4 regions of the Kitasatospora sp. NPDC056783 genome follow, and region 4 is predicted to be linked to each of the others. Evidence: riboswitches for the same ligand, from Rfam matches in the RefSeq annotation. Region 4 holds a riboswitch; each other region holds the start of a gene.
The links. Region 4 has a riboswitch for cyclic di-AMP ahead of ACFRMQ_RS24010 (hypothetical protein). Riboswitches for the same ligand answer to the same signal wherever they lie in the genome.
Positions count from the first base shown of each region.

Region 1 (7,285 bases), on a different contig from region 4:
TGGACGGCCGCTCACCGCTCGACGGCCCGGTCGACGCCGGCGGACGGCATCGACGCTCGGCCTAGGACGCGCACAGCACCCGGGTCGGGTCTCGCCACCGGGCCGGACCGCATGGCCGGGTCGGGCTGTGCGTCCGGATCAGGAGCCGCGATCAGGAGCGGCCCCGCGTCCGGGTCAGGCTCCGCGGCGGGCGGCGCGCGGCCGGTCGAGGAAGTCCCCGGGAGGACCACACCCCGGACCCTTCCGCCAGGCCCCGCCGAGGTCCCGCCGAGGCCCTTCCGACGCCGCGCACCCGCGGGCCGTCCGGCCCATCGGGGCGGCCGGGCACGATCGGAAGGACGAAGGACAGCGGGCGGGCCAAGGACAAAAGACAAAGGCCGTCGCGGTGTCGGCACCCACGACGGCCCCCCGATGACGGAGCACGGCGGTCGGTCAGACCGCCAAGTGGTCGAACTCCCCGTCCTTCGCCCCCAGCAGCAGGGCGGCGATCTCGGCCCGGGTGTAGATGAGCGCCGGGCCGTCCGGGAACCGCGAGTTGCGCATCGCCACATCGCCGCCCGGCAGGGCCGCGAACTCGACGCAGTTGCCCTGCGAGTTGCTGTGCAGGCTCTTCTGCCAGACCACCCCCCGGAGATCGGCGGCGGCCATCCCGTTGTAGGTGTCGTACGAGCCGTGCGTGTCCTGCGAGTCGTGCATAGAAATCTCCCGAAGAGCTCCGGAGTCGTCGTCCAGCGCGGCGCCCCCGGCACCGCCGAACGAACGGACCGGCCCCGTACCGGCCCGGCACAACGCCTCACTTGACGTGATGATAGCCGCAGTGCACGTGCATCAGCACGGGACAGTGCAGGTGCACGAGGCCTTTCATTCCCAGCCTCGAACTCTTCACGGACCCTTCCCCTGACGGTACGTAAACGGACATAGCCTATGGAATCGTCGGGCTCGCGATAACCGGCCGTGAGCACCTCCCCGCTGAATGTTGATCTTCGAGCGCCGGGAGTCGCACCCCCGTGACCCTCCGTCAAGCGCCTCCCGCGCTGTGAGACATCTCACGCGCCACTGATGCAACGCCAGCCGTCCCGGATGGCGTCAGGACCGTGACGGTCCACGCCGAGTTGGGAGAGGAATGTCCGGATTGTAGGCAAAGCGCCTGAACGGTGGCGCGGGCACACCGAGTCCGCACCACGACCGCGCGAAACCCGTACGGCAGCCGACTGCAAGCCGGACGGGGCGATGTCCTACGATCTCCGGCATGAGCACCGCAGCCATCCCGGGCGCGCCACTGCCCGTCCGCACTCCAGGCTCCCGTGCGCGGGGGCGCCACCGTCGTCCCGAGCGCCCCGAGATCCCGGCCGGCGCCCCGGCCCTGGTGCTCGCCGTACCCGCGACCGCCGGGCCCGAGTCCCGCTCGGTCGTCGAGGAGTTGCTCTCGATCGTCCGCACCGAGCAGAACGGCGTTCGGACCGCGGTCGGCTACCTCCCGGGCAACGGCTCCGAGGCCGCCGACGGCGAGGAGCGCACGGTGGCCGAGCTGCTGACGGTGGCCGCCGAGACCGGGCTGCCGATGCCGATCCTGGTGCCCCTGGTGCCGGGCCCGCACACCTTCCTGACCGAGCTTCACGCGCTCGCCGCCGAGTACGGCGCACCCGTCACCGACCCGCTGGGCCCGCACCCGCTGCTGGCCGAGGCCGTGCACGTCCGGCTGTCCGAGGCCGGGCTGGCCCGCGCCGACCGGGCCCGGCTGTTCGCCATCGCGACCGCCGCGGACGGCGTGGTGCTGACCACCGTCGGCGGCGAGGACGCGGCCGCCGCGGCCGGCATCACCGGCGTGCTGCTGGCCGCCCGACTGGCCGTGCCGGTCGTCGCCGCCGCGCTCGACGTGCCCGGCTCGGTCGCCGCGGCCGTCAACCACCTCAGGGACACCGGCTCGCAGCGCCCGGCGCTGGCCCCGCTGGTGATCGGTCCGGAGGCGGACTCCGAGTTGCTCGCCACCGCCGCCGAGGAGACCGGCTGTCCGTCGGCCGCACCGCTGGGCGCGTACCCGTCCGTCGGCCAGCTGATCGCCTCCACCTACCTGGCCGCGCTGCCCACGCCGTCCCCGGAGGAGCTGGCCCGGGCCGAGGCGGCGGCCGCCGCCGAGGCCGAGGGGGCCGTGGAGGGCGCTCGCGGCGCCCACGCGGCCGCCGAGGGGTACGCCGGACAGTAGGTCGACACCGCGCGCCGGTTCGCGCGCGCCGAGGGGCCTGGAGCGGTTCGCGCTCCGGGCCTTTCTCTTTGCCCCGCCCGCTCCACCCCGCTCACCTTGTCCCGCCCACCCCTGTCCCGCTCACCGACTCTCGTCGTCTGCCGCCACCGGGCGCCGGCCGCCACCGCTTCTCGCGCATTCCACCCGCTTCGGGAGTTGAGTGGCAATGAAGTGGAATGTCCGTTCTTGAGCTATTTGAAGGGAAATGAGTCGTGCCCACTCGGACGCGTGGGGCGCCATCGCACGGACGCGTTCCGGAGTGCGCCGCAGCTCACCCCGATGTGCCGTCATGTCATTGCTGAAGCGGAGCCAGTTGTCGAGTTCCTCAACGAAATTGCCAGAAAACGATCATTTACGATCTTGATCGAGCTGGCTTTTGGCAGTTCTCACTAAACCGTGACGCGTATCACAAGGTTTGCGGTTTGAACTTGAGTCTGATTAACGTGCTCTCCGTTCGTGACCACACGAACCCGGTTCATCCGCGACGCCGAGTCCTGCCGTCGGATGTCCTGGCAGCGCGAAAACGCACCACGGCAGGAGCGGGGGACCCACAGGTAAGTCGCCCCGGACCGATCCCCGGAACGGTCCAGGGCTAGGGGTGAAGCCGCGCTCACCGCGCGGCCGGGCAACTCCAGCCCGAATCCGACAGCTCACCTCGCAGGCGTGGGAGAGGACCGCGTCTTCATGCTGCCCACCAACGGCACCAGCCCGTCCAATCGCACCCGCCGCGTGATCGCCGCCCTCGGCGTCGCGGGCGTCGGACTCACCGTCCCGTGCCTCACCTCCGGCACCGCCTCCGCCGCCACCGTCGCCACCTGGGACAAGGTCGCCCAGTGCGAGAGCGGCGGCAACTGGAGCATCAACACCGGCAACGGCTTCTACGGCGGCCTCCAGTTCACCTCCAGCACCTGGTCCGCCTTCGGCGGCACCGCCTTCGCCGCGCGCGCCGACCTGGCCACCAAGGACCAGCAGATCGCCGTCGCCGAGAAGGTCCTCGCCTCGCAGGGGCCGGGCGCCTGGCCGGTCTGCTCCGTCAAGGCCGGCCTCACGAAGGGCGGAGCCGCCGCGGCGGTCGACACCTCGGCGGGCTCGACCGCCGGTTCGACCGCCGCCAAGCCCGCCCAGAGCCCGAAGCCCGCCGCTCCGGCCGCCAAGCCCGCCCCGCAGACCCCGGCCGCGCCCGCCGCGCCCGCCGCGCCCGCCGCGCCCGCCCAGGACGGCGCTCAGGCCGCCTCCGGCTCCGCCACGGGCAACTGGGTCCAGAAGCGTCAGCAGCAGGCCCAGGGCGGCGACTACACCGTCGTCGCGGGGGACTGGCTGTCCTCGATCGCCGACCAGCACAACGTGCGGGGCGGCTGGCAGCGGCTGTACGAGCTCAACCGCGGCACCCTGACCGAGGGCCCGGACACCATCTACCCCGGCCAGCACCTGTCCATCGACGGCAAGTCCGGCTCGGACGCCACCCGGTCCGACCGTTCGCAGCAGGCCGGCCAGTCCGCGAACGGTGGTGCCGTGAACGCCCAGCCGACCGCGCGGCCCCAGGGCCCCGCCACCAAGCCGGCCACCAAGCCCGCCCCGCAGACCCCGGCCCCGGCGAAGCCCCAGACCCAGGCTCCGGCCGCCACCGGCAGCATGGCCGCCGCGGTCTCCTTCGCCGAGTCGAAGGTCGGTCAGGCGTACGTGTACGGCGGCACCGGCAACGGTGGCTGGGACTGCTCCGGCCTGACCCAGGCCGCGCTGCGCGCCGCGGGCATCTCGGTACCGCGCGTCGCCGCCGACCAGGCCGCCGCCGGCACCCACGTCTCGCTGGACAGCCTCCAGCCGGGCGACCTGCTGTTCTGGTCCAACAACGGCAAGGACTCCGGCGTCTACCACGTCGCGATCTACGTCGGCAACGGCAAGTACGTCGAGGCCGCCAACCCGAGCTCGGGCGTGCGCGAGCAGAGCATCGCCAACTGGGCCCCGGACTTCGCCGGCCGGGTCTGAGGACGGCGATCGGCCGATGGACGCGCGGTGACGGCCGGCAAGGGGCACAGATGACGGATGACAGATAACAGATTTCATCATCTGTCATCCGTCATCTGTTCTCCGTCAGCCGTCAGCCGCCGTCCGAACGCTGACCACCCACCACCCCCGGGGAGAGTCTGGTCGCTCTCCCCGGGGGTTCCGCCGTTCCCCGGGCGCGTCCCGGAGCCCGTCCCCGCGCACAGCCCTCCGGCGGTTCCGCCCGATCCGGTGGGGTGGTGGTTCCCTCCCCCGACCGGCATGCTGCTGCTCTGCACCCGAGGAGGAGTCACATGGCCCAGGTCACCATCACCCTCGACGCGAACCTCGCGATAGACGCGATGATGCTCTCCGGCACCACGAACCCGCAGGACGCCGTCGAACTGGTTCTGCGCGACTACCTGGCCCGCGGCCGTCGCACCGAGACCCGTACCGGCGAAGCGGCCGACGGACACCGGCTCACCGTCGACCGTCCGACCACCCAGGAGGGCTGACCGGGCCGCCGCCCACGACGACCGCCCCCGCACACGCCGACGGGCCCCGGAGAGCAACCGCCCTCCGGGGCCCGACCGTTCGGCGTGGCGGCCACGACGGCCGGCGCTCAGCGCGCGCAGGCCCCGGTGGACCCCCGCATCACCAGCTCCGGCTGGAACATGAACTCGCCGCGCTGGGCCGCGTTCCCGCCGACCTCCTCCAGCAGCGCGTCCACCGCCGCCGTGGCCATCGACTCGACCGGCTGGCGGATCGTGGTCAACGGCGGCTCGGTGAAGGCGATCAGCGGCGAGTCGTCGAAGCCGACCACCGACACGTCCTGCGGCACCGACAGCCCGCGCCGGCGCACCGCCCGGATCGCCCCGAGCGCCATCATGTCGCTCCCGCAGACGATCGCGGTGCAGCCCTTGTCGAGCAGCGCACCGGCCGCCGCGTGCCCGCCCTCCACACTGAACAGCGTGTGGTGGACGAGGTTCTCGGCCTCCTCCCGGCCGTACCCGAGCACCTCGCGCATCGCCGCCGTGAAGCCCTCGATCTTGCGCAGCACCGGCACGTACCGGCGCTGGCCGACGGCCAGCCCGATCCGCTCGTGCCCGAGTTCGGCCAGGTGCTGGACGGCCATCCACATCGCGGCCCGGTCGTCCGGCGAGATGAACGGCGCGTCGATCTTCTCGCTGTAACCGTTGATCAGCACGAACGGCACCCCGCGCCCGGCCAGCCGGGCGTAGCGGTCGTGGTCGGCGGTGGTGTCCGCGTGCAGCCCGGAGACGAAGACGATGCCCGCCACGCCCCGGTCCACCAGCATCTCCACCAGTTCGTCCTCGGTGGAGCCGCCCGGCGTCTGGGTGCAGAGCACCGGGGTGTAGCCGTGCCGGCTGAGCACCTGTTCGATCACCTGCGCCAGCGCGGGGAAGATCGGATTGCTCAGCTCCGGCGTGATCAGCCCGATCAGCCCCGCGCTGCGCTGGCGCAGCCGGGTCGGCCGCTCGTAGCCGAGCACGTCGAGTGCCGCCAGCACGGTCTGCCGGGTGGCGGCGGAAACGTTCGCCTTGCCGTTGAGCACGCGGGAGACGGTGGCTTCGCTGACCCCCGCCTGTGCCGCGATGTCTGAGAGTCGCGCCGTAGTCACGGTCCCAGAGCCTATTCCAACCACGTCAGACCGCCCACCAGCCGGTGCTGTCCGGAGCGAGCACCGTCTCGCCGCCGGCCACCACGAGGTCGGTCGAGGCCAGCAGCAGCGTGCCCGGGGCCGCGATCCGCACCGGCTCGCCGGAGGTGTTCACGGTGCAGACGAAGGAGCCGCGGCGGAACGTCAGGGTGCCCTCGGCGCTGTCCAGCCACTCGACTTCGGTGCCGGCCCCGAGGTCGGGCCGCGCCCGGCGGACGGCCAGCGCGCTGCGGTAGAGCTCCAGGGTGGAGCTCGGGTCGCCGGCCTGCGCCTCGACGCTCAGTTCGGCCCACTCGGCCGGCTGCGGCAGCCAGGACGGCCCGCCGGCCACCGGTCCGAAGCCGTACGGGGCCTCGGTGCCGGACCACGGGATCGGGACGCGGCAGCCGTCGCGGTAGCCGTCCTGCCCGGCCTGCCGGAAGAAGGACGGGTCCTGGCGGACCTCGTCGGGCAGGTCGGTGACGTCCGGCAGGCCGAGCTCCTCGCCCTGGTAGACGTAGGCCGAGCCGGGCAGCGCGAGCATCAGCAGGGTGGCGGCGCGGGCCCTGCGCAGGCCCAGCGGACGGTCGCCGGGGGTGCGGATCTGGGTGCCGAGGCCGGGCTCGTTGGCGAACCGGGTGGCGTGCCGGGTGACGTCGTGGTTGGACAGCACCCAGGTGGTGGGGGCGTCGACCGGGCGCATCGAGTCGAGCGAGAGGTCGATCACCTCGCGCAGCGCGGTGGCGTCCCAATCGGTGCCCAGGTACTGGAAGTTGAAGGCCTGGTGCAGTTCGTCGGGGCGGACGTAGTTGGCGGTGCGCTGGACGGTCGGGGTCCAGGCCTCGGCGACGCCGATCCGCTGCCCCGGGTACTCGTCGAGGATCGTCCGCCAGCTGCGGTAGATCTCGTGCACGCCGTCCTGGTCGAAGAACGGCATGACGTCGTTGCCGAGCAGCTTGAGCTGGTCGGCGCCGCCGAGGTCGGGCAGGCCGGGGGCCTTGACCAGGCCGTGGGCGACGTCGATCCGGAAGCCGTCCACGCCCATGTCGAGCCAGAACCGCAGGATCGAGCGGAACTCGTCGGCGACCGCCGCGTTCTCCCAGTTGAAGTCGGGCTGCTCCGGGGCGAACAGGTGCAGGTACCAGTCGCCGGGGGTGCCGTCCGGGTTCTCGGTGCGGGTCCAGGCCGGGCCGCCGAAGATGGACTCCCAGTCGTTGGGCGGCAGTTCGCCCTGCTCGCCCTTGCCGGGGCGGAAGTGGTAGCGGTCGCGCAGCGGGGAGCCGGGGCCCTCGCGCAGGGCGCGCTGGAACCACTCGTGCTGGTCCGAGGAGTGGTTGGGGACGAGGTCGACGATGATCCGCAGGCCCAGGTCGTGGGCGTCCCGGATGAGGGCGTCGGCG
Region 1 is NZ_JBHUAF010000050.1:12,339-19,623, reverse strand. Features, by position in the region: gene ACFRMQ_RS10845 (ATP-binding protein) at 1-65, shown strand, start outside; gene ACFRMQ_RS10840 (DUF397 domain-containing protein) at 433-696, opposite strand; gene ACFRMQ_RS10835 (sirohydrochlorin chelatase) at 1,250-2,203, shown strand; cyclic di-AMP (ydaO/yuaA leader) riboswitch at 2,759-2,919, shown strand; gene ACFRMQ_RS10830 (transglycosylase family protein) at 2,906-4,228, shown strand; gene ACFRMQ_RS10825 (hypothetical protein) at 4,540-4,740, shown strand; gene ACFRMQ_RS10820 (LacI family DNA-binding transcriptional regulator) at 4,848-5,867, opposite strand; gene ACFRMQ_RS10815 (glycoside hydrolase family 13 protein) at 5,893-7,285, opposite strand, start outside.
Region 1: another riboswitch for cyclic di-AMP. It lies ahead of ACFRMQ_RS10830 (transglycosylase family protein); the one in region 4 lies ahead of ACFRMQ_RS24010 (hypothetical protein).

Region 2 (7,285 bases), on a different contig from region 4:
CGGCGGGCCGGCTGCTGCTCGCGGTGGTGCAGCGGGCGGCCGCCGCCGGGGTGGATGTGGACGCCGCGCTGCGGTCGGCCGCGCGCGGTTACCGGGACGCGGTGCGCGCGGCCGAGGGCCTCGAAGCGGAGTGACGGGGGCGGGTTCAGGCCGCCGTGGCGGCGCTCTCCGGGTGCCGCTGCGGGGGGACGAGCTCACCGATGGCCTCGCCGACGAGGACGACGAGTTCGGCGAGGCGCTCCAGGTCGAGGTGGGCGGGCAGGTCGGTCAGCGGGATGACCCGCTCGCCCGCCGGGCCGGCCACCGCGAACAGGTCGATCGGGCCGAGGTGCTTCTCGGCGGTGTCCACGAGGGCGGCGACGTCGCTGGGGCGGCGGATGTCTCCGCAGACGCCGACGACGGGGCAGCCCGGCCGGTCGAGTTCGGCGGCGAGGTCCTCGGCGATGCCGACGTGCTGGTCGGCGATGAGCATTCCGGCGGCGCCGGTCGCGGCGAACCGGCGGGCGAGGCCCGCGCCCGACCCGCCGTCGAGGACCGCGATGACGACGACTGATCCGCTGACCCGCATGGCCTGCTCCTCCCTGTGGGCGACACCGCACCGGCGCCCACGCGTACTGCGGAGGATCGTAGGCAGGTCCTGACCCTCCGCGACAGGGATTACCCCTCAGGTGACCAGGCTCACGCCCGCTCTCCGGCCAAGAGCTGTCCAAGAGTCGTCCACGGGGCGTCCACGGAGAGTTGGCACGCCGGACGCGAACCGGCGGCGGGGGAGCGGCGGCCCGCCGGAACGGGGGCGCGCGTGGCACCGGATACGGTCGGTCCATGCCAGCTCAGCCCGACCCCGCCCGGCCCGCCACCACGCCGTCGACGACGCCGTCCGACACGCCGTCCGACACGCCGTCCGGCACCCGGTCGACCACCCCGTCCGGCGTCCCCGCTCCGCAGCTGTTCACCTGGGAGTTCGCCGCCGATCCGTACCCCGCCTACGCCTGGCTGCGTGAGCACGCCCCGGTGCACCGCACCACGCTGCCGAGCGGTGTCGAGGCCTGGCTGGTGACGCGGTACGCGGACGCCCGGCAGGCACTGGCGGACAGCCGGCTGTCGAAGAACCCGGCGCACCACAGCGAGCAGGCGCACCGCACCGGCCGGGTGGGCATCCCGGGGGAGCGGCAGGCGGACCTGATGACCCACCTGCTGAACATCGACCCGCCGGACCACACCCGGCTGCGCCGGCTGGTGTCGAAGGCGTTCACCCCGCGCCGGGTGGCCGAGTTCGAGCCGAGGGTGCAGCAGCTCACCGACCGGCTGATCGACGGCTTCGCCCAGCGCGGTTCGGCGGATCTGATCCACGAGTTCGCCTTCCCGCTCCCCATCTACGCGATCTGCGACATGCTGGGCGTGCCGGCCGAGGACCAGGACGACTTCCGCGACTGGGCCGGAATGATGCTGCGGCACACGAAGCCGGGCCAGGGCGGCAGCCAACGCGGCGGCGTGGGGCGGGCGGTGAAGCGGATGCGGGCGTACCTGCTGGAGCTGATCCACCGCAAGCGCGCGGACCTCGGCGACGACCTGATCTCCGGTCTGATCCGGGCCAGTGACCACGGCGAGCACCTGACCGAGAACGAGGCCGCGGCGATGGCCTTCATCCTCTTGTTCGCGGGCTTCGAGACCACCGTCAACCTGATCGGCAACGGCACCTACGCGCTGCTGCGCAACCCGGAGCAGCGCCGGCTGCTGCAGGAGTCGGTGGCGCGCGGGGAGAGCGGACTGCTGGAGACCGGGATCGAGGAACTCCTGCGCTACGACGGACCGGTGGAGCTGGCGACCTGGCGGTTCGCGACCCGTCCGCTGACCATCGGCGGAGTGGACATCCCGGTCGGCGATCCGGTGCTGGTGGTGCTGGCCGCGGCGGACCGCGACCCGGCCCGGTTCTCGGACGAGAACACCCTCGACCTGGCGCGGACGGACAACCCGCACCTGGGCTTCGGGCACGGCATCCACTACTGCATCGGCGCTCCGCTGGCCCGGTTGGAAGGGCGTGCCGCGCTGGCCACGCTGCTTTCCCGGCTGCCCGATCTGCGGCTCGCGGAAAGCCCGGAGAATCTGCGCTGGCGGGGCGGTCTGATCATGCGTGGGCTGCGCGAACTGCCGGTGGAATTCAGTCCGGAGAGCCGCTCGCCGCACGTCCCTCCGCATCCGCTTCAGCAGGGCCCTTCGTGACCCGGACGAGCCGGGATGACGCTGACGGGACATCGTCGGTCAACTCCCAAGCGGGGTATGAACGCTGACCAATCCGGACATAACGCCGAAGCCGGTAGGCGGCTGGGCACGCGCCGTAATGCTGGTGTGATATCGGCGATATGAGCTTGTGATTGGTCTGAAGATCTGTCTACTCTCCTGGGGTTCGCAGCTGCGGACCCCGAGCGCGGAACGCCGAATCCTGCCCGCCACGCCACGGGAAACCGACCAGAACCCTGGGCAGGGGCGGGGGAACCAGGTTTGTTGCCGTCCCCACGGCTTGGGGTGAAGCCGCCCGAGCGGAATCGTTTCCGCTTACGGCGGCCGGGCCACCTCCCGGTCCGAACCCGACAGCTCACCTCGCAGGCGTGCGGAGAGGGACCTCTTCATGCTGTTCGTTGGAACTGGCCGTCACCGTCGTCGCACCCAGGCCGAGAAGGCCATCGCCGTCGCCGGTGTGGCCGGCGTCGGACTCGCGATGCCGCTCCTCACCGCCACCGGCGCCTCCGCCGCCCCGGTCTCCACCTGGGACGCCGTCGCCCAGTGCGAGAGCGGTGGCAACTGGAGCATCAACACCGGCAACGGCTTCTACGGTGGCCTCCAGTTCACCTCCAGCACCTGGAAGGCCTACGGCGGCACCGCGTACGCCGCGCAGGCCAACCAGGCCAGCAAGGGCCAGCAGATCGCGGTCGCCGAGAAGGTCCTCGCCTCGCAGGGTCCGGGCGCCTGGCCGGTCTGCTCCAAGAAGGCGGGTCTGACCAAGGGCGGCTCCCCGGCCTCCGTCGACACCTCTTCGAGCGGCAAGACCCAGACCGCCCCCAAGCCGCAGGCCCCGAAGCCCGCCAAGCCGGCCGAGAAGCCGGCTCAGCAGCAGGCCCCGAAGCCGGCTCAGAAGCCCGCCGCCAAGCCGGTCCAGCAGGCCGCCCCGCAGCAGCAGGCCCAGCAGACCCCGGGCTTCTCCGGCAAGGCCGGCTGGGACGCCGACGCCAAGGTGTACTGGTACCAGAACAACGGCGCCTGGTACTGGACCAGCCACCAGGGCGTCTACCAGCAGTACGCCGGCCAGGCCGCCGCCCAGCCGCAGTACGCCCCGCAGGCGGCCGTGCAGTCGGCCCCGCAGGCCACCGGCCACGACTACACCGTCCGTGCCGGCGACACCCTGTCGACCATCGCCGCCGCCCAGGGCGTGTCCGGCGGCTGGCACGCGCTGTACGACCAGAACCACGCCACCGTCGGCGGCGACCCGAACCTGATCATGCCCGGCCAGGTGCTGCACCTCGGCTGAGCCGGTGTCGGGCCCTCGCGCCCGAGCCGATGCCGGGCCGCCGTGCCCGATCCGGCGTCGAACCGCCACGCCCGACGAAGCGTGTTCCGACCCGTGGACGAAGGGGACCGGTCCTACCGGTCCCCTTCGTCCGCATTCGCCCGCCCCAGGGGGACAAGCTGGGACAAGCAGGTGAACTACCGGTGGGTAGCGGGGCCACACGCTGAGACGGAACCGAGGCCGAGGTGGTCCCGGGAGCCCGGGCGGTTAGGCTCTGGTCGTAACGACTCCGCAATCGTCCCGCTGACTGCACCCCGTCAGACCGGACCCTGCTTCCGCAAGGAGATGCCTCGTGCCGTCCATCGATGTCGTCGTAGCCCGTGAAATCCTCGACTCGCGCGGCAACCCCACGGTCGAGGTCGAGGTCGGCCTCGACGACGGCAGCACGGGTCGTGCCGCTGTCCCGTCGGGTGCCTCCACCGGCGCCTTCGAGGCCCTGGAGCTGCGCGACGGCGACAAGAACCGCTACTTCGGCAAGGGCGTCGAGAAGGCCGTCCTGGCCGTCATCGAGCAGATCGGCCCGGAGCTGGTCGGCTACGACGCCACCGAGCAGCGGCTGATCGACCAGGCCATGCTGGACCTGGACGCCACCCCGGACAAGTCCTCGCTCGGCGCCAACGCCATCCTGGGCGTCTCGCTGGCCGTCGCGCACGCCGCCTCCGAGGCCAGCGACCTGCCGCTGTTCCGCTACCTGGGCGGCCCGAACGCCCACGTCCTGCCGGTTCCGATGATGAACATCCTCAACGGCGGCTCGCACGCGGACTCCAACGTCGACATCCAGGAGTTCATGATCGCTCCGATCGGCGCGGAGTCCTTCTCCGAGGCCGTCCGCTGGGGCGTCGAGGTCTACCACACCCTCAAGGGCGTGCTGAAGGAGCGCGGGCTGTCCACCGGCCTGGGCGACGAGGGCGGCTTCGCGCCGAACCTGGACAGCAACCGCGAGGCCCTGGACCTGATCGTCGAGGCCATCCAGAAGGCCGGCTACGTGCCCGGCCGTGACGTCGCGCTGGCCCTGGACGTCGCCTCCTCCGAGTTCTACGAGGACGGCGCCTACCAGTTCGAGGGCAAGGCGCTCACCTCCACCGAGCTCATCGAGTACTACGCCGAGCTGGTCGCCGCCTACCCGCTGGTCTCCATCGAGGACCCGCTGGACGAGTCGGACTGGGACGGCTGGAAGGCCATGACCGTCAAGCTGGGCGACAAGGTCCAGCTGGTCGGCGACGACCTGTTCGTCACCAACCCGGCCCGCCTGGCCCGTGGCATCGAGACCGGCACCGCCAACGCGCTGCTGGTGAAGGTGAACCAGATCGGCTCGCTGACCGAGACCCTGGACGCCGTCGAGCTGGCCCAGCGCAACGGCTACCGCTGCATGATGTCGCACCGCTCCGGCGAGACCGAGGACGTCACCATCGCCGACCTGGCCGTCGCCACCAACTGCGGCCAGATCAAGACCGGCGCCCCGGCCCGCTCCGAGCGCGTCGCCAAGTACAACCAGCTGCTGCGCATCGAGGAGATCCTCGACGACGCCGCCGAGTACGCCGGCCGCGGCGCCTTCCCGCGCTTCCGCTCCGCGGAATAACGAGCACAGTCGCTCCGCGGAACAACGAGCACGGTCGCTCCGCGGAACAACAAGCGAGTCGCTCCGCGGAGCGACAGGCACGTACGAGGGCCACGCGCTCCCGGTAGCGCACGCCTGACCGGTGCCCCGCCGTTCACCCCGTAGGGTGGACGGCGGGGCACCGTCGCGACCAGGAGGGGATACGGGAGATGGCTGGCTGGAGGATCCCGGGCTTGGCGGCCCGGCCCCGGTTCACGAGCCGGGCGACCGTCCTCGTCCTGGTGCTCTGCTCGCTGGTGGCGATCCTCGCCTACCCGACGCGGCAGTTCATCTCCCAGCGCGCCGAGATCTCCGCCCAGCGGGCGAAGGCCGACCACGCGCGCCAGCAGGTCGAGCAGCTGCGCCGGGAGAAGGCCCGCTGGCAGGACCCGGAGTACGTCAAGGCGCAGGCCCGCGCCCGGCTGCACTACGCGGTGCCGGGGGAGACCCCGTACATCGCGGTGGACCAGGGCGGCCAGGCCGCCCGATCCTCCGCGCCCGCCACCCCCGCCGCGTCCGGCGGTTCGGCGAAGGCCGCCAAGCCCTGGTACACCAGCATCTGGGACTCGGTGGACGCCGCCGACACCGCCGTGGCGGCCCCCGCCAACCCCCTTCCGCTCCCACCGTCCTCCGTTGGAGACACCTCCCCCCATGACCACTGAGAACCACCCCACCGTCTCCGACGCCGACGTCGCGGCCATCGCCGCCCAGCTCGGCCGGGTGCCGCGCGGCCTGCGCGGTGTGGCGCACCGCTGCCCCTGCGGCAACCCGGACGTCGTGGAGACGGCCCCCCGGCTCCCGGACGGCACGCCGTTCCCCACGCTCTACTACCTGACCTGCCCCAAGGCCGCCTCGCTGATCGGCACCCTGGAGGCGGAGGGCGTGATGAAGGAGCAGACCGCCCGGCTCGCCGAGGACCCGGAGCTGGCCGCGGCGTACCAGAAGGCGCACGAGGACTACATCGCCCGGCGCGACGCGATCGAGGTGCTGGAGGGCTTCCCGAGCGCCGGCGGCATGCCGGACCGGGTGAAGTGCCTGCACGTGCTGGTCGGCCATTCGCTGGCGGCGGGCGAGGGCGTCAACCCGCTCGGCGACGAGGCGATCGGGATGCTGGAGGACTGGTGGGCCAAGGGTCCGTGCGTCTCCCCGGCCGAGGTCGAGGCCGCCGGCGAGCGGGTCGCCCGCAACCGCGCCAAGGACCAGGACCACGAGGCCGTGATCGCCGCGAAGGCGCAGAAGACCGCCGAGCGCGCCGCGAAGAAGCTCGCCACCGGGGAGTCCGGGGAGTCCGGGGAGACCTCGGAGACGGCGGGGCAGGAGTCCGAGTGAGCACGACCCGCGTGGCCGCGATCGACTGCGGCACCAACTCGATCCGCCTGCTGGTCGCCGACCTCGACCCGGAGACCGGGGAGATCACCGACCTGGACCGCCGGATGATCGTCAACCGGCTGGGCCAGGGCGTGGACCAGACCGGCCGGCTGCACCCGGACGCGCTGGCCCGCACCTTCGCGGCCTGCCGGGAGTACCAGGAGATCATCTCCGGCTTCGGCGTCGGCCCCGAGCGGGTCCGCTTCGTCGCCACCAGCGCCTCCCGGGACGCCGAGAACAGCGACGAGTACGTCAAGGGCGTGCGGGACGTCCTGGGCGTCGAGCCCGAGGTGGTGAGCGGCGAGGAGGAGGCGCACCTGTCCTTCGTCGGCGCCACCAAGGAGCTGGCCGAGGGTCAGTTCCCCGGCCCGTACCTGGTGTTCGACCTCGGCGGCGGTTCCACCGAGTTCGTGCTCGGCACGGACGAGGTGCGGGCGGCGCGCTCGGTGAACATCGGCTGCGTGCGGCTCACCGAGCGCTACTTCGGTGACGCCGAGCTGCCCTCCGAGGCGCAGGTCGCGGCCGCCCGGGCGCACGTGCGTGCGGAGCTGGACCGGGCCGAGGAGGCCGTCCCGCTGACCGGTGCGGCCACCCTGGTGGGCCTGGCCGGGACGGTCACCACGGTGTCGGCGATCGCCCAGGACCTGCCCGGCTACGACTCGGCGGCGATCCACCACTCGCGGATCAGCCGGGAGCGGGTCGCCGAGATCGCCCACGAGCTGCTGGCCGCCACCCACGCCGAGCGCGCGGCCATCCCG
Region 2 is NZ_JBHUAF010000301.1:2,066-9,350, reverse strand. Features, by position in the region: gene ACFRMQ_RS30830 (MazG family protein) at 1-134, shown strand, start outside; gene ACFRMQ_RS30825 (SDR family NAD(P)-dependent oxidoreductase) at 146-568, opposite strand; gene ACFRMQ_RS30820 (cytochrome P450) at 823-2,220, shown strand; cyclic di-AMP (ydaO/yuaA leader) riboswitch at 2,455-2,621, shown strand; gene ACFRMQ_RS30815 (transglycosylase family protein) at 2,627-3,523, shown strand; gene eno (phosphopyruvate hydratase) at 3,855-5,141, shown strand; gene ACFRMQ_RS30805 (septum formation initiator family protein) at 5,330-5,821, shown strand; partial or broken gene ACFRMQ_RS30800 (DUF501 domain-containing protein) at 5,793-6,320, shown strand; gene ACFRMQ_RS30795 (exopolyphosphatase) at 6,485-7,285, shown strand, end outside.
Region 2: another riboswitch for cyclic di-AMP. It lies ahead of ACFRMQ_RS30815 (transglycosylase family protein); the one in region 4 lies ahead of ACFRMQ_RS24010 (hypothetical protein).

Region 3 (7,285 bases), on a different contig from region 4:
CGACACCCGGCGCGCGGGCTGACCGCTACTCGTCCAGGCCGAGGGCGAAGGCGGCTTCCAGGTCGTGCTGGGAGTAGGTGCGGAAAGCGATCTGGGTCTCGGTGTCGGCCACACCCGGGACCTTGTTGAGCCGGCCCGGGATGACCTCGGCCAGGTCGTCGTGCCGGCGCACCCGCACCATCGCCACCAGGTTGTAGCCGCCGGTCACCGAGTAGACCTCGCTCACGCCCTCGATGGCGGCGATGGCCTCGGCGATCTCCGGGATGCGGTCGACACTGGTCTTGATCAGGACGATGGCGGTGATCACTTTTCGGGCTCCTTTGTGAGGTGCCGCCAGCGTATCGGGCGTCAGCCGGGTCGTCGCGGGGGGTGGCGGGCCGCGGCACAGGCGAGGAGGAACCCGGCGCAGAAGCCGATCACGTGGACGAGGTACGCCACTCCCGGGCCCGCCGAGTGCACCGACCACCACTGCAGGGTGAACCAGAGGCCGAGCACCAGCCAGGCGGGGAAGCGCAGCGGCAGGAAGAACAGCAGCGGCACCAGGGTGGTCACCCGGGCCCGGGGGTGGAAGCGCAGGTAGGCGCCGAGGACGGCGGAGATCGCGCCGGAGGCCCCGATGAGCACCCGGACGGAATCCGGGGAGTGCGCCTCGGCGAGCGCGAAGCCGTACGTGCTCAGGCAACCGGCGGCCAGGTAGAACACGGCGTACCTGGCCCGGCCCAGCCGCCGTTCGACGGTGGGGCCGAAGACGTGGAGGAAGAGCAGGTTCCCCAGCAGGTGCAGCCAGCCGGCGTGCAGGAAGAGGCCGGTGAGGGCGGACAGGGCCGGGTGCTTGCCGGGGGTCGGGGCGGCCGGGCAGCCCGGGACCGGGTCGGGGGCCCCGGCCAGCTGTTCGGCGGTCAGCGGCCGCCCGGCCAGCAGTTCGGCCGGGACGGCGCCCCAGCGCTGCTCGTACCGCTGCTCCGCGCAGACCCGCGTCTGGCCGGAGCCGTACAGCGGATTGAGTCCGGCGGCCGGGCCGAGCAGGAAGACCAGGGTGTTGAGCGCGATCAGGGCGTAGCTGACCGCCGGGGCGGTCGCCGCCGGGCGGCCGCCCCGGGCGGCGGTGTGGTCGGAGGCCGCGAGCGCCATGCGGCCAAGCATCCCTCCGGGCGCCCCAGGTGACACGACGGTTTACGGCAGGTGGACCAGTGCGGTTGTTCGGGCAACCGGTGGTCGCGGCGGTTGCCCCAGGCAATAGGCTTGGGGCGGGCATTCCCGCCTCCCGCCGCCGACGCCGGGGCTCCGTGGGGAGCGCCTAGCCCACCCAGGGACCACCCGAGAGGACCCCCGATGACCGTCCCCGCCCTGACCTCCGAGACGCGCTGGCGCTGCACCCTGTGCGGCAACCTCACCCGCTTCGACGTGACCCGCACCGCGCGGGTGACCGAGTTCCTGCACTTCGACCTGGCCGGCGAGTCCAAGGTCGAGGAGACCGAGGTCCTGAGCCAGACCATCGAGTCGGTGCGCTGCCGCTGGTGCAACGCGGTGGACCAGGTCGAGCTGGTGGCTCGTCCGGGTGCCGAGGGCGCGGAGGCCCCCGCCGAGCAGGGCTGATGCCCGTCGGTGCGGCGGGCGGGTGCGCGACGCCTCCGTCCGCCGCACGGGACAATACAGAACAAGACGCACGGAGCGTGACGACAGGGGCGGCCGCCGCCGTACCCCGCTGGACCAGGATCGGAGCCGAGGACGTGGTGGACGCAGCGAAGGAGCCCGGCGAAGCCCAGGGGCTTCAGCCCGCTGCGGCCGAGGCCCCGGCCGGGGCGGCCGGGGCGGCGGAGGACTCCGCGGGGCCCGAGGCGGAGCGCGTCGTCGAGAAGCTCGACCGGCCGCTGCCGGAGGGGGTGCGCCGGCGGGTGGTCGGGCTGGCCTCGGACGCGCTCGGCGGGCTGCCGTCGGCGGAGCTTCCGCAGAGCCTGCGCCAGTACGTCAAGTTCACCCCGGCCCGGCGGGCCAAGTACGCGGCCACCGCGCTGGCGGCGGCGCTGGAGGCGGAGCCGTCCTTCCGGGTGCGGATAGCGGAGCGGCTGCGACTGGGGCAGCCGGACCTGGTGAAGGCGCTGGAGTCGGGCACCGTCCCGAGCGCCGCCGATCCGATGGACGTCGCGGCGGCCGCCTACCTGGTGCGTTCGGCGGGCTGGAGCCGGCTGGTGGCCGAGGCCGGCGAGGAGGCCGAGCGGGCCGGCGCCGAGGACGCGGCCGCGGAGGCGGTCCGGCTGGTGGAGAAGCTCCAGGCCGAGCTGGCCGAGGTGCGGGCCTCCGCGCGGGCGGACCTGGACCGGCAGCGGGCCGAGTCCGAGGGCGTCCGCAAGGAGGCCGAGTCGCTGCGCAAGAAGGTGCGGTCGCTGGAGAGTGACACCCGCCGGGCGCAGGCGGAGGCCCGCCGGGTGGCCGGGGAGCTGGAGTCCGCGAAGGCGCAGGCCGCCGCCGAGCGCGGCGCGGCCGAGACCGAGGCGCGCAGGCTCCGGCACCGGGTCTCCGAGCTGGAGACCGCGGCCGAGCAGGGCCGGCGGTCGGCCCGGGAGGGGCGCAGCGTCGAGGACATGCGGCTGCGGCTGCTGCTGGACAGCGTGCTGCAGTCGGCCCAGGGGCTCCAGCGGGAGCTGGCGCTGCCGGTCTCCCAGATCCGTCCGGCGGACCTGGTGGAGGCGGTGGTGCCGGGGGCGGCCTCGCCGCACGACGTGGCCCGGCGCGGGCTGGCCGAGGACGATCCGGCGCTGCTGGACCAGTTGCTGGCGATCCCCCAGGTGCACCTGGTGGTGGACGGCTACAACGTGACCAAGACCGGCTACCCGGCGCTGCCGCTGGAGCAGCAGCGGATCCGGCTGCTGGGCGGGCTGGCGATGCTGGCCCAGCGCACCCAGGCGGAGGTCACCTGTGTGTTCGACGGGCAGGACCTGGACGTCCCGGTGATCATGGCGCCGCCGCGCGGGGTCCGGGTGCGGTTCAGCCGGACCGGGGAGACGGCCGACGAGCTGATCCGCCGTCTGGTGCGGGCCGAGCCGCAGGGGCGTCCGGTGGTGGTGGTGTCCACCGACCGGGAGGTCGCGGAGGGCGTGCGGAAGGCGGGCGCGCGCCCGGTGGCGTCGGTGCTCCTGCTGAACCGGCTGGCCCGGCCCTGAGCCCGGATCAGGACGTCATGATGCCTGGTCGGACAGGGTTTCCGGGGCCGGTGCGGGTTCCGTGAAGTCAGTGCGGTGACCGGAGTTCACACGTTCGGGGGAGTAGCAGAACGGATAGAACTTCACTAGGGTCAGGTGTCAAACCTATTTTCCGGAATCTCATCCCATCAGGTGAGTCCGATGGAAGAAGGAGCCGGACACTTGGCCTCCCACCGCCGTCCCAGGCAGCCGAGCCGCGCACGGATCTCCGTGCTCACCGCTGCCGCCGCGACCGCGGTCGCCCTCTCCGCCCAGGTGGCCGCGCACGCCGCGCCGCAGCCGAACACCTCGGACGTCAAGGCACAGATCGACCAGCTCCAGCAGGAGCAGGAGCAGGCCGCGGAGAAGTACAACGGCGCCAAGGAGCGGTCCGACCAGCTGCGCAAGCAGGCCGACCAGCTGCAGGACCAGGTGGCCCGCGGCCAGGAGGAGATGACCCGGCTCCAGGGCGGCCTGGCCGAGGTGGCGGGCGAGCAGTACCGCACCGGCGGCATCGACGCGTCCGTCCAGCTGATGCTCTCCTCCGACCCCTCCGGCTACCTGGAGAAGGCCTCCACCATCCAGCAGGCCAGCAGCAGTCAGGCCGAGGCGCTCAAGAACCTGCTGGAGCAGCAGCGCCGGCTGGACCAGGAGAAGACCGAGGCGGCCGCGGTGCTCTCCTCGCTCGACACCACCACCAAGGACCTGAACCAGGCCAAGACGGACGTCAACGCCAAGCTGAAGGCCGCCCAGGACCTGCTGAACTCGCTCAGCGCCGCCGACCGCGTCGCGCTGAAGGCCCAGCAGGCGCAGGACGAGCGCGCCTCGCGCGGCAGCGACCGGGTGGACCTCGGCAGCCTGCCGGCGGCCAGCGGCTACGCGGCCACCGCGGTGGCCAAGGCGATGGGCAAGCAGGGCTCGCCGTACGTGTGGGGCGCCACCGGGTCGACCACCTTCGACTGCTCGGGCCTGATGGTCTGGGCGTACGGGCAGGCCGGCGTCTCGCTGCCGCGCACTTCGCAGGAGCAGGGCCACTACGGCACCCGGGTGCCCTCGCTGGACCAGGCCCAGCCGGGTGACCTGGTGGTGTACGGCCCCGACATGCACCACGTCGGGATGTACATCGGCAACGGCATGGTGGTCCACGCGCCGCACACCGGTGACGTGGTGAAGGTGATGAAGGCCGACGCGATGCAGATCAACACCATCCGCCGGGTCTGACGGCCCGACATGCCCGGGGGGCCTTCGCGGTCCCTGTGATCAGCGCCACCTCCACTCGGGGTGGCGTTCGGGTTTCCCGCCCCTCTCGTGACCACATGCTGAGAACTGATCAGCCTTGTGTGCGCCAGTGGTCACCATCGGTCATTTTCACAAAAGAACTTGGGTAATCTTCTGTCTTTTTTCTGACAAGGATTTGAACGGATCACGGTTCAGTTACTAGGGTCGTGATCCGAACCACCGCACTGTCGATCGCCCAGCCAGGGTGGCGGCGGTGGTTTCCGCCGAGTTCGCGAGGCAGCGGGGCAGGTCGAAGCGACTGCCCGACAGGGGAGCCCAGTAATCGGGGGCGCTGCGGAGCGGAGCCGGGGAACCACGTTCCTCCGGGGTGAATCGGCGCCAGGTCGGCCGCGGGAGCGGCCGTGAGGCGTCGTAGGGCATGCTTCCGGCCCGAACCCGTCAGCTCACCCGGTAGGCGGACGTAGGAAGAAGGAGTCCGCCTTCGTGGCGTCCCATCGTCGTCCCAAGCCCGCCGGCCGCACCCGGGTCTCGATCATGACCGGTCTCGCCGCCGCGGCCGTCGCCCTCTCCGCGCAGTCCGGCGCCCACGCCGACCCGCAGCCGACCAAGGAACAGGTCAAGGAGCAGGTCGACCAGTACAACGAGCAGGCCGAGGTCGCGACCGAGAAGTACAACGCCTCGCTGGAGAAGCAGCAGGAGCTGGAGAAGCAGGTCTCCGGCCTCCAGGACCAGGTGGCCCGTCAGCAGGCCCAGGTGACCGAGCTCCAGGGCGGGCTCGCGGAGATCGCGGGCGAGCAGTACCGCAACGGCGGCATCTCGCCGACCGTCCAGCTGATGTTCTCCTCCAGCCCGGACACCTTCCTGAACCAGGCCGGCGCGCTGAACCAGGCCGGGGACAGCCAGAAGAACCAGCTGAAGCAACTCCAGGAGCAGCAGCGCAAGCTGGACCAGGACCGCACCGAGGCCCAGGGCAAGCTCGCCGAGCTGGACTCGACCACCCAGCAGCTGAAGTCCTCCAAGGAGGAGGTCCAGAGCAAGCTGAAGGCTGCCCAGGACCTGTTCAACACGCTCTCCGCGCAGGAGCGCCAGGCGATCCAGCAGGCCGACCAGAAGGCCGCCGCGGAGGCCAAGGCCAAGGCCGACGCCGCCCAGGCCCAGCAGGGCGGTGCCGACCGCGCCTCGCGCGACAACGGCCGCAGCGACCTCTCGGCGCCCACGACCACCGCTCCGGTGAAGGTGGCCGCCGGCAGCTCGCGCGGTGCCGCCGCCCTCTCGTACGCGGCCTCCAAGATCGGCAGCCCGTACGTCTGGGGCGCCACCGGCCCGAGCTCCTTCGACTGCTCCGGTCTGATGGTCTGGGCGTACAACCAGGCGGGCGTGTCGCTGCCGCGCACCTCGCAGGCGCAGGCCGGGGCCGGCACCCGGATCGGCACCGACCTCTCCCAGGCCCAGCCCGGCGACCTGCTGATCTTCTACAGCGACGCCCACCACGTCGGCATCTACGCCGGCAACGGCCAGGTGCTGCACGCCCCCAGGACGGGTACGTCGGTGCGCTACGAGGCGGTCTCCAACATGCCGCTGACCTCCATCGTGCGGGTCTGATCCCCGCTCGGGCGCTTCCGGGCCCGGTCTTCCCGTCAGGGGAGGCCGGGCCTGCGGCTTTTCCGGGGCGCTCGATCTGATGTCCGATAAGTGGTCGAATATTCGGGTTGGCAGGGGTTTGGACTCGCTTGCCCGGACTCGCTAACGTCTGCCACCGGACTTCCGCTCGACGGCCGCCCGCACTGGTGCGGCGGCGGGGGCCCGCGCCGCAGGATTGGAGCCGCTGCCGCCATGCCCGTGCACCGTCGTTCCCCACTGCTCGCCCGGGCGCTGGTGCTGACCGCGGCCGCCGCCACCGCGCTGGGCGTGGCCGCCGGGGGCAGTGCCCAGGCCGCCCCCGGCACCCCGGACCCGACCGACCGCCAGGACGTCAAGACACAGGTGGAGCAGCTGTACGACGAGGCCGAGCAGGCGTCCGAGAAGTACAACGCCGCGCAGGAGGCGCAGCGGCGGCTCCAGGGCGAGACCACCATCCTCCAGGGGGAGATCGCCCTCGCCCAGGACCAGCTCAACCAGCTGCGCGGCGACCTGGCGACGGTCGCCGGGGCCGAGTACCGCGGCGGCGGGATGACCCAGACCGCCCAGCTGATCCTCTCGCCCGACCCGGAGGGCTACCTGGCCCGGGCCCGCACCATGGGCCAGGCCGCCACACGCCAGCAGGAGACCCTGCGCGAGCTGCTCGCCCGTCAGCGCAGGCTCGACCAGCGCCGCGCCGAGGCGGCCGACAAGCTCGTCGAGCTGGACGAGACCCGCCGCTCGCTCGCCGACGGCAAACAGCAGATCCAGCAGCGGCTGGCCGCGGCGCAGAAGCTGCTCAACGGCCTGGGCTCCGGCGAACGGGCCCGGCTGGCGGCCCAGGACGCCCGGGACGCCGAGCAGCGCGCCACCCGCGGCACCGACCGGCTGGACCTCGGCTCCGCGCCGCCCGCCTCCGAACGCGGGGCCGCCGCGCTGGCCGCCGCGGTGCGGATGATCGGCTCGCCGTACGTCTACGGGGCCACCGGGCCGAACGCGTTCGACTGCTCCGGTCTGATGTACTACAGCTGGCGGCAGGCCGGAGTGACCCTGCCGCGCACCTCGCAGGCCCAGGCGTACGCCGGGCAGCGGATCAGCCTGTCCGAAGCGCGACCGGGAGACCTGGTGATCTTCTACCGGGACATGCACCACGTCGGCATGTACGCCGGCGGCGGTGTGATCGTGCACGCCCCCCGCCCGGGTGCCAAGGTCCGCTACGAGAGCGTCACCGCGATGCCGGTCTCCGGGGT
Region 3 is NZ_JBHUAF010000141.1:8,066-15,350, forward strand. Features, by position in the region: gene ACFRMQ_RS20845 (aminotransferase class V-fold PLP-dependent enzyme) at 1-22, shown strand, start outside; gene ACFRMQ_RS20850 (Lrp/AsnC ligand binding domain-containing protein) at 26-307, opposite strand; gene ACFRMQ_RS20855 (rhomboid family intramembrane serine protease) at 349-1,131, opposite strand; gene ACFRMQ_RS20860 (hypothetical protein) at 1,333-1,596, shown strand; gene ACFRMQ_RS20865 (NYN domain-containing protein) at 1,596-3,161, shown strand; gene ACFRMQ_RS20870 (NlpC/P60 family protein) at 3,363-4,400, shown strand; cyclic di-AMP (ydaO/yuaA leader) riboswitch at 4,738-4,891, shown strand; gene ACFRMQ_RS20875 (NlpC/P60 family protein) at 4,902-6,020, shown strand; gene ACFRMQ_RS20880 (NlpC/P60 family protein) at 6,252-7,285, shown strand, end outside.
Region 3: another riboswitch for cyclic di-AMP. It lies ahead of ACFRMQ_RS20875 (NlpC/P60 family protein); the one in region 4 lies ahead of ACFRMQ_RS24010 (hypothetical protein).

Region 4 (7,285 bases):
GTCGGTGGGCTGGCTCGGCGAGGACGTCTGGATGGCGCACTGCGTCCACATGAACGACTCCGACATCGCCAAGTTCGCCGAGACCGGCACCGGGGTCGCCCACTGCCCGTCCTCCAACGCCCGGCTGGCGGCCGGCATCGCCCGGGTGCCCGACATGCTCCGGGCGGGCGTACCGGTCGGGCTCGGGGTCGACGGCACCGCCTCCAACGAGTCCGGCGAGTTGGGTACGGAGCTGCGCAACGCGCTGCTGATCAACCGGCTGCACGGTTCGCCCGCCGCGCTGACCGGGCGGCAGGCGCTGCGGCTGGGCACCATGGGCGGTGCCAGGGTGCTCGGCAGGCAGGACGAGATCGGCTCGATCGAGGCCGGCAAGCTCGCCGACCTGGCACTGTGGAAGATCGACGGGGTCATGCACTCCTCCATCGCCGACCCGGTCGCCGCGCTCACCCTCGGCGCGCTGCCGCCGCTCGCGGTGCTGTTCGTCAACGGCAACGCGGTGGTCGAGCAGGGGCGGCTGACCACGGTCGACGAGGACCGGATCGCGCGCGACTGCTCCCGGGCCGCCCGGGAGCTGGCGGGCCGTCGGGCCTGACCGGGTGACGGCCCGCCGGCCGCCACCCCTCCCTCAGGCCGTACGCCCCAGCGTGGCCAGGTAGGCCCGCCAGCCGCCGTGGTGGGTGATCTCGCGGTGGACGCCGCGTTCGACCTCGCCGCGGGCCAGCAGCATCGACAGGCAGGCCGAGCCGTCCTCCAGCTCGATCACTCCCAGCTCCAGCTCGCGCGGTTCACCGGGGAGGATGACGTCCCGCAGGTGCTCCAGGCCGATCTCGTACAGCTCCCCCTCGATCGAGGTGTCGACGGCGGGGTCGCGCAGCAGCCCGGGGCACACGTCGTCGATGGAGAAGAAGCGGTGGCCCGGTGCGGTGCGCGCCGGCCCGATCAGCGCGTCGGCGACCTTGGCGTGGAAGGGACCGCCGACCATCGCCTGGCCGTTGAAGAAGATGCGTGCCATGGTTCGACTCCTGTGCCGTGGAACGGGGAAGGACGTTCCGTGCGGCGGCGGGAGGCCCGGTGGACTCGCCGCCGCACGGAACACGGGGGTGGGCCCGCCGGAGCAGCTCGGCCCGGCGGGTGGCGTGGGCTCAGCCCAGCAGCGGAAGCGCCGGCAGGGTCAGGAAGTCCGCGAACTCCTCGGCCAGGGCGACCTGTTCGAAGAGCTGCGCGGCCTCGCGCCAACGGCCGGCGCCGTAGGCGTCCTCGCCCAGTTCGGTGAGGAGTTCGGCCAGCTCCGCGGCGACCAGAGTGCGGACCAGCCCGGCGGTGGCCTTCTCGCCGGTGTCGGACAGCACGACCCCGTTGTGGATCCACTGCCAGATCTGCGAGCGCGAGATCTCGGCGGTGGCGGCGTCCTCCATCATGTTGAAGATGCCGACCGCGCCGATCCCGCGCAGCCAGGCCTCGATGTAGCGGATCCCGACCTGGACGGCGTTGCGCAGCCCCGCGCGGGTGCAGCTGCCGCCGGCGCCGGCGATGTCGAGCAGCTGGGCGGCGGTCACCGGCTCGGACGGGCCGGGGTCGTCCTTCTGGTTCGGCCGCTCGCCGAGCACCGCGTCGAAGGAGGCCCGGGCGACCGGCACCAGGTCGGGGTGGGCGACCCAGGAGCCGTCGAAGCCGTTCCCGGCCTCGCGGTCCTTGTCGGCCTTGACCTTCTCCAGCGCGGCCGCGTTGACCTCGGGGTCGCGGCGGCTCGGGATGAACGCGGCCATCCCGCCGATCGCGTGGGCACCGCGCCGGTGGCAGGTCCGCACCAGCAGCCGGGTGTAGGCGGCCATGAACGGCGAGGCCATGGTGACGCCGTTGCGGTCCGGCAGGATGTAGTGCGCGCCGCCGTCGCGGAAGTTCTTGACGATCGAGAACAGGTAGTCCCAGCGCCCGGCGTTGAGGCCGGCCGCGTGGTCGCGCAGTTCGTGGAGGATCTCGTCCATCTCGAACGCGGCGGTGATGGTCTCGATCAGCACGGTCGCCCGGACGGTTCCGTACGGGATGCCGAGTTCGGCCTGGGCGTGGGTGAACACGTCGTTCCACAGCCGGGCTTCGAGGTGGCTCTCGGTCTTCGGCAGGTAGAAGTACGGGCCGGAGTTGGGGTCCTCGGCACCCTTGGCCAGCAGCCGGGCGGCGTTGTGGAAGAAGTAGAGGCCGAAGTCGACGAACGCGCCGGCCACCGGCGTGCCGTCGACCAGCAGGTGGTTCTCGTCCAGGTGCCAGCCGCGCGGGCGGACCACGACGGTGGCGAGTTCGGCGGCGGGCTTGAGGGCGTAGGCCTTGCCGGCCGCGCTGGTGAAGTCGATCCGGCCCTCGAAGGCGTCGATCAGGTTGACCTGGCCGCTGATCACGTTCTCCCAGGTCGGGGAGGTGGCGTCCTCGAAGTCGGCGAGCCAGACCTTCGCGCCGGAGTTGAGTGCGTTGATGACCATCTTGCGGTCGGTCGGGCCGGTGATCTCCACCCGGCGGTCCCGGAGGGCGCGGGGCGCTTCGGCGACCTTCCAGTCCCCGGCCCGGACCTCGGCGGTCTCGGGGAGGAAGTCCAGCGTGCCGGTGGCGGCGATCTCGGCCCGGCGGGCCTTGCGCCTGGCCAGGAGGTCCTGCCGGCGTTCCTCGAAGGCTCGATGGAGCCCGGCGACGAAGGCGAGCGCCTCCGGAGTGAGCACCTCCTCCGCCCGGTGGACGCGAGGACCGGCGACAGTGACGGCCGGAGCGGCGAGGGAGGCGCCGACGGGCCCCTGATCTGCAGCCATGGGCAGGACACTCCTAAGACGGTTGAACCTGACGAAGGGAGCTCCAGTGGGAACTTCCTCGGGGGAACTTCCACGATCCGCACCCGCCTACCGGCGAGTTCGATTCTGTAAGGTGGAGACTAGTTTCCGCGATACAGAATTTCAACGGTTTGTTGAGAGATCGCCGGGACTCTACTCCTCACCGACAGCGAAGGGAACGCCGGTGGCCGCGACCTCCGACTCAGCACCGACGACAGGCACCGACCGCGCGAGCGGCGGCGTGCAGTCCGTCGAGCGCGCCTTCCAACTCCTGGAGGCGCTGGCCGACTCCGGCGGCGTGGCCACGCTCAGCGAGCTCTCCACCAGCTCCGGCCTCCCGATGCCGACCATCCACAGACTGGTTCGTACCCTCGTCCAGCAGGGCTATGTCCGCCAGGACACCGCGCGCCGCTACACCCTCGGCCCCCGGCTGATCCGCCTCGGCGAGACGGCCGGCCGACTGCTCGGCAGCTGGGCCCGCCCGTACCTGGCCGAACTGATGGAGGCCACCGGCGAGACCGCCAACCTGGCGGTGCTGGAGGGCGGCGAGGTGGTGTACGTCGGCCAGGTGCAGTCGCGCCGCTCGATGCGGATGTTCACCGAGGTCGGCCGACGGGTGCAGCCGCACTGCACCGGCGTCGGCAAGGCGCTGCTCGCCCAGTTGCCCGAGGACGAGGCTCGCGCCGTGCTCGGCCCCAACCCGCTGCCCGCGCACACCGAGTACACCGTCACCGACCCGCAGGAGCTGATGCGCCAGCTCGCCGAGGCACGCGAGCGCGGCTACGTGGTCGACGACCAGGAGCAGGAGATCGGCGTCCGCTGCATCGCGCTCGCCGTCCCGGGCGCGCCGACGCCGACCGCGCTCTCCGTCTCCGGCCCGGAGGCCCGCATCCGCGCCCTGGAGGAACAGGCCGGGGCCGCCTCGCTGGTACCGGTGATGCACCAGATCGCGGCTCGGCTGGGGCAGGTCCTCGCCCCCTGACACCACGTCAACCCCCGTTGCCGGCCGACGTGGCCGTGTCGGCGCGCCGCGTCACCCGTTCGGGCGGACGACGGGCGGGTTGGCACCCGGCTCCGGTGACGGCTCCGCCACCCTGGTGCCGACGCGGCCCGCGACGGCGCGGGCGGCCGGGACGCGAGGGCAGGGTGAGCGGGGATGGAGCAGCAGGACCGGGACGTGCGGGGCGGTGCGGCAGGCGGTACCGACGTGCGGGGCGGTGACGGTCGGGGCAGCGGCGGACGAAACACCGGCGGACGGGACGGCGGCACGCGGCGCGCCGCCGGAAGAGGCGGGGGCTTCGGCGGCGCCGGGTTGATCGCGGCCGTGGCAGCGGGGTGCGCGGTGACGGTGCTGGCCACCGACCCGTCCTGGGCGCTGCACCGCCCCGAGCCCCGGCCCGCGGTGGAGGTCGTCGTGCCGGGCGCGCAGGCGGCGTCCACCCTGCCCGCGCCCACGACGTCCGAGGCCACCACGCTGCCCGCCCCGGTAACTCCCGGGGTCTCCGAGGCCACCACGCTGCCCGCGCCGGCGGCACCCGGGGTCTCCGAGGCCACCACGCTGCCCGCACCGGCGGCCGACCGCCCGTCCCGCGCCGACCTCGAGGTGGTCCGGCTCGACCCGGACGCGGCCGCCCCCGGTGGCACCACCACCGTCCGCGCGTTCGTCGGCAACCGCGGCCCGGGCACCACGGCCTCCCCGTTCACCGTCGTGGTCACCCTGCCCAAGGGGGTCACGCCCGAGGGCCCCTACTTCCCGTCCGACTGCCGGGTGCTCGGCCGCAACCGCGACCACGGCCGCGTCGTGCGGTGCTCGTTCGAGCCCGGGCTGCGGGAGGGGCGCAGCGCGACCGCCCTCATCCCGGTGCGGCTCGACCCGGAACTGCCGGCGGGCACGCTGAGCGGCGGCTCGGTCGAGGTGCACGGCGCGGACGACCCGGACGAGAGCAACAACAGGCAGCCGTTCGACATCACGGTCGTCGCGACGGCCGCCGGCTCCTGAACCGTACGGTCCCGCCGGTGGGCGCTCGCCGCCGAACGCCCACCGGTGGGCGTACCGCCCCGCGCCCACCGAGGGGTCGGGGTTCACGGGCCAGAGGGTCCCGGAGAGTCCCAGAGGGTCAGGAGGTCAGGGGGTCAGGAGGTCAGGAGGTCAGCCCTGCCGGCCCGGGGTGGCCGGCAGGGGCCGGGGTCCGCGTCGGCGTCCCGCCGGCGGAGACCACCAGCTGCCGCGCGGCCAGGTCGTGCCAGATGCCGTCGAGGTCCTGCCAGAAGCCGAACTGGGTGTACGTCCCGGCCGGCAGGGCGCGCGCGGCGCTGGTGAAGTCGAACCCCTCCGGGCAGATCCGCACGTCGGACGCGTGGCCGGGGAAGTCAAGGTTGTTCCCGCCGGCGTCGCGCACGCCCACACCGACGGTCTTCGCGGTGACGCAGTCCGAGGAGTGCAGCACGAGCGAGGCGGCCGTGGCCTTGCCCGCGACCATGCCGACGGGGGCGAGCCGGTCCTGGGTGACGGTCGGCGCGGCGGCGGCACCTGCGCCGGCGGTCGCCTGGGCACCCGTGGTGGACGGCACTCCGAGCAGGCCGGCGCCGCTGATGGCGAACGCCCCGACGGCGGCGAGGACCGCGTTGCGGAGGCGGTGGGACGGGCGGGCGTGGCGCGGTGCGCGACGACGGCCGCGCACGAACGCGGGCCGGAGCGTGGAGCTGTCGGGCTTGGGCATGGGGTCACCTCGGCGACGCCTGCGAGGTGAGCTGTCGGGTTCGGGCTGAGGTTGCCCGGCCGCCCGGGAGCGGCTTCACCCCTAGCCTCGGCCCGCACGCGGGGGCGTACGAGCCGGGCGCTGACCTTGGTTCCCCCGCTCCCGTCCACTGTGGTGCTCGGTGACCCGCCGACGGGTGGACGGGACTCGGCGTCCCGGCGACGGGGTCCGCGAGGGCGGACGACCGTTGCAGGCTAGGCGGGTCGTCCGTGGACGGACAACTCGGCCGGGCCGGTTGTCGCACAGGTCACAGTGGTGCCGATCAACGACACCGAGTGGCGGTCGAGTTGATCGACTTCCGGGAGACGGATGGCGGAGGAGCGGGGGAAGACGGCCGGCCGAATCGGCTGAGTCGATCGGGTTCGTCCTGGTCCTGTCTGGTCTGGCCTGGCCTGGCCTGGCCTGCTCTGGTCTGCTCCAGCCTGGTCAGCCGAGCCAGGCGTCGACCTGGCTCTCCGCCTCCGGCGCCCAGGCGAGCTTCATGTGGTTGAGGCCGCCGAGCAGCCGGGTGCCGCCGACCGTCGCGATGCCGGTGGTGTCCAGCGCGCTCGCGGTGAACACCAGGCCGTCGCTCGGCCCGCGGTTCTCGTTGAGCACGCCCGGAATGTCGGCGGACCCGCCCGCCAGCAGGTAGGTGCGCACCGAGGCCGGGATGCCGGCCTGCCGGAGCGGCGCGATCAGCGAGCCCGCGTCGATCGCCGCCTGGATGCCCTGGCCGGAGGTGTAGAAGCCCTGGCCGCCGTAGTATGTGGTCCACCAGTCCTGGGCGGTGGAGTCCACCCCGTAGGTACCGTCCCAGCGGGCGAGCAGTTGGCGTTGGCCCGGGTAGCAGTCGTAGCCGCCGCTCGGCAGGACCCCGAGGCAGGGCTGCGCGGTGTACGTGCCGTAGCAGGTCATGGAGAGGTGCGGGGACGGCACGTTGGCGGTGCCGCCGCAGGCCGGCCAGGAGACCAGGTCGAAGTCCCAGCCGTGCGCGTACACGTAGTCCAGCCCGCCGTTCGGCCCGCCGAGGGTGATCAGACGACGCACGTCACCCGCGTAGGACCTCCCCCAGGAGGGCTTCACCGAGGACACGTACGCCCTGGCGGCGACCTCGCCCTTGCTCCACGCCACCACGTCGACCTGGGGGACGCCGAGCCGGTCCCGGATCAGCGCGACGGCGTCGCCGACGGCCTGGGCCTGGAGCAGGTTGTCGCCGTGCTTGTGGGCGAAGCCGATCGCGAAGACCCGGTGGCCGGTGCCGGACAGGTACTGGGCGAGGCCGGTGGACGGGCAGCTCGCGGCGCCGCAGACACTGCTCTCCCCCGGGTTCGCCCAGGCCCGGTCGGCGTTGTCGTTGGCTCCGTGGACCAACAGGACGGGGGTGGCCTTGCTGCCGGTGTCCCAGCCGACGGCGGAGTAGAGCAGGAAACGGGCGGAGGAGGGCCGGCCGGTACCGAAGTACGTCCGGCGGGCGCCGTCCTGGTCGCCGCGGCCGTCGGACGGGAACTGCTCGGCGCGGAAGCCGGGGGTGGCGTCGAGGTAGCGCTCGACCTTGGCCCAGCCGTTGCCGGGGGCGGGGAAGGTGGCTTCCAGAGTGAGGGGGGCGGCGGTGGCGCCACTCACGGTGGTGGCGGTGGTGGCGGTGTTCGCGGTGTTCGCGGTGTTCGCGGTGTTCGCGGCGCTCGCGGCCTGGGCGGCGGTGGGGGCGCCGAGGAAGGCGGCGGCCAGCAT
Region 4 is NZ_JBHUAF010000180.1:675-7,959, reverse strand. Features, by position in the region: gene ACFRMQ_RS24035 (8-oxoguanine deaminase) at 1-592, shown strand, start outside; gene ACFRMQ_RS24030 (gamma-glutamylcyclotransferase) at 626-1,012, opposite strand; gene aceB (malate synthase A) at 1,143-2,795, opposite strand; gene ACFRMQ_RS24020 (IclR family transcriptional regulator) at 2,998-3,795, shown strand; gene ACFRMQ_RS24015 (hypothetical protein) at 4,138-4,812, shown strand; gene ACFRMQ_RS24010 (hypothetical protein) at 4,955-5,533, opposite strand; cyclic di-AMP (ydaO/yuaA leader) riboswitch at 5,535-5,699, opposite strand; gene ACFRMQ_RS24005 (esterase/lipase family protein) at 5,999-7,285, opposite strand, start outside.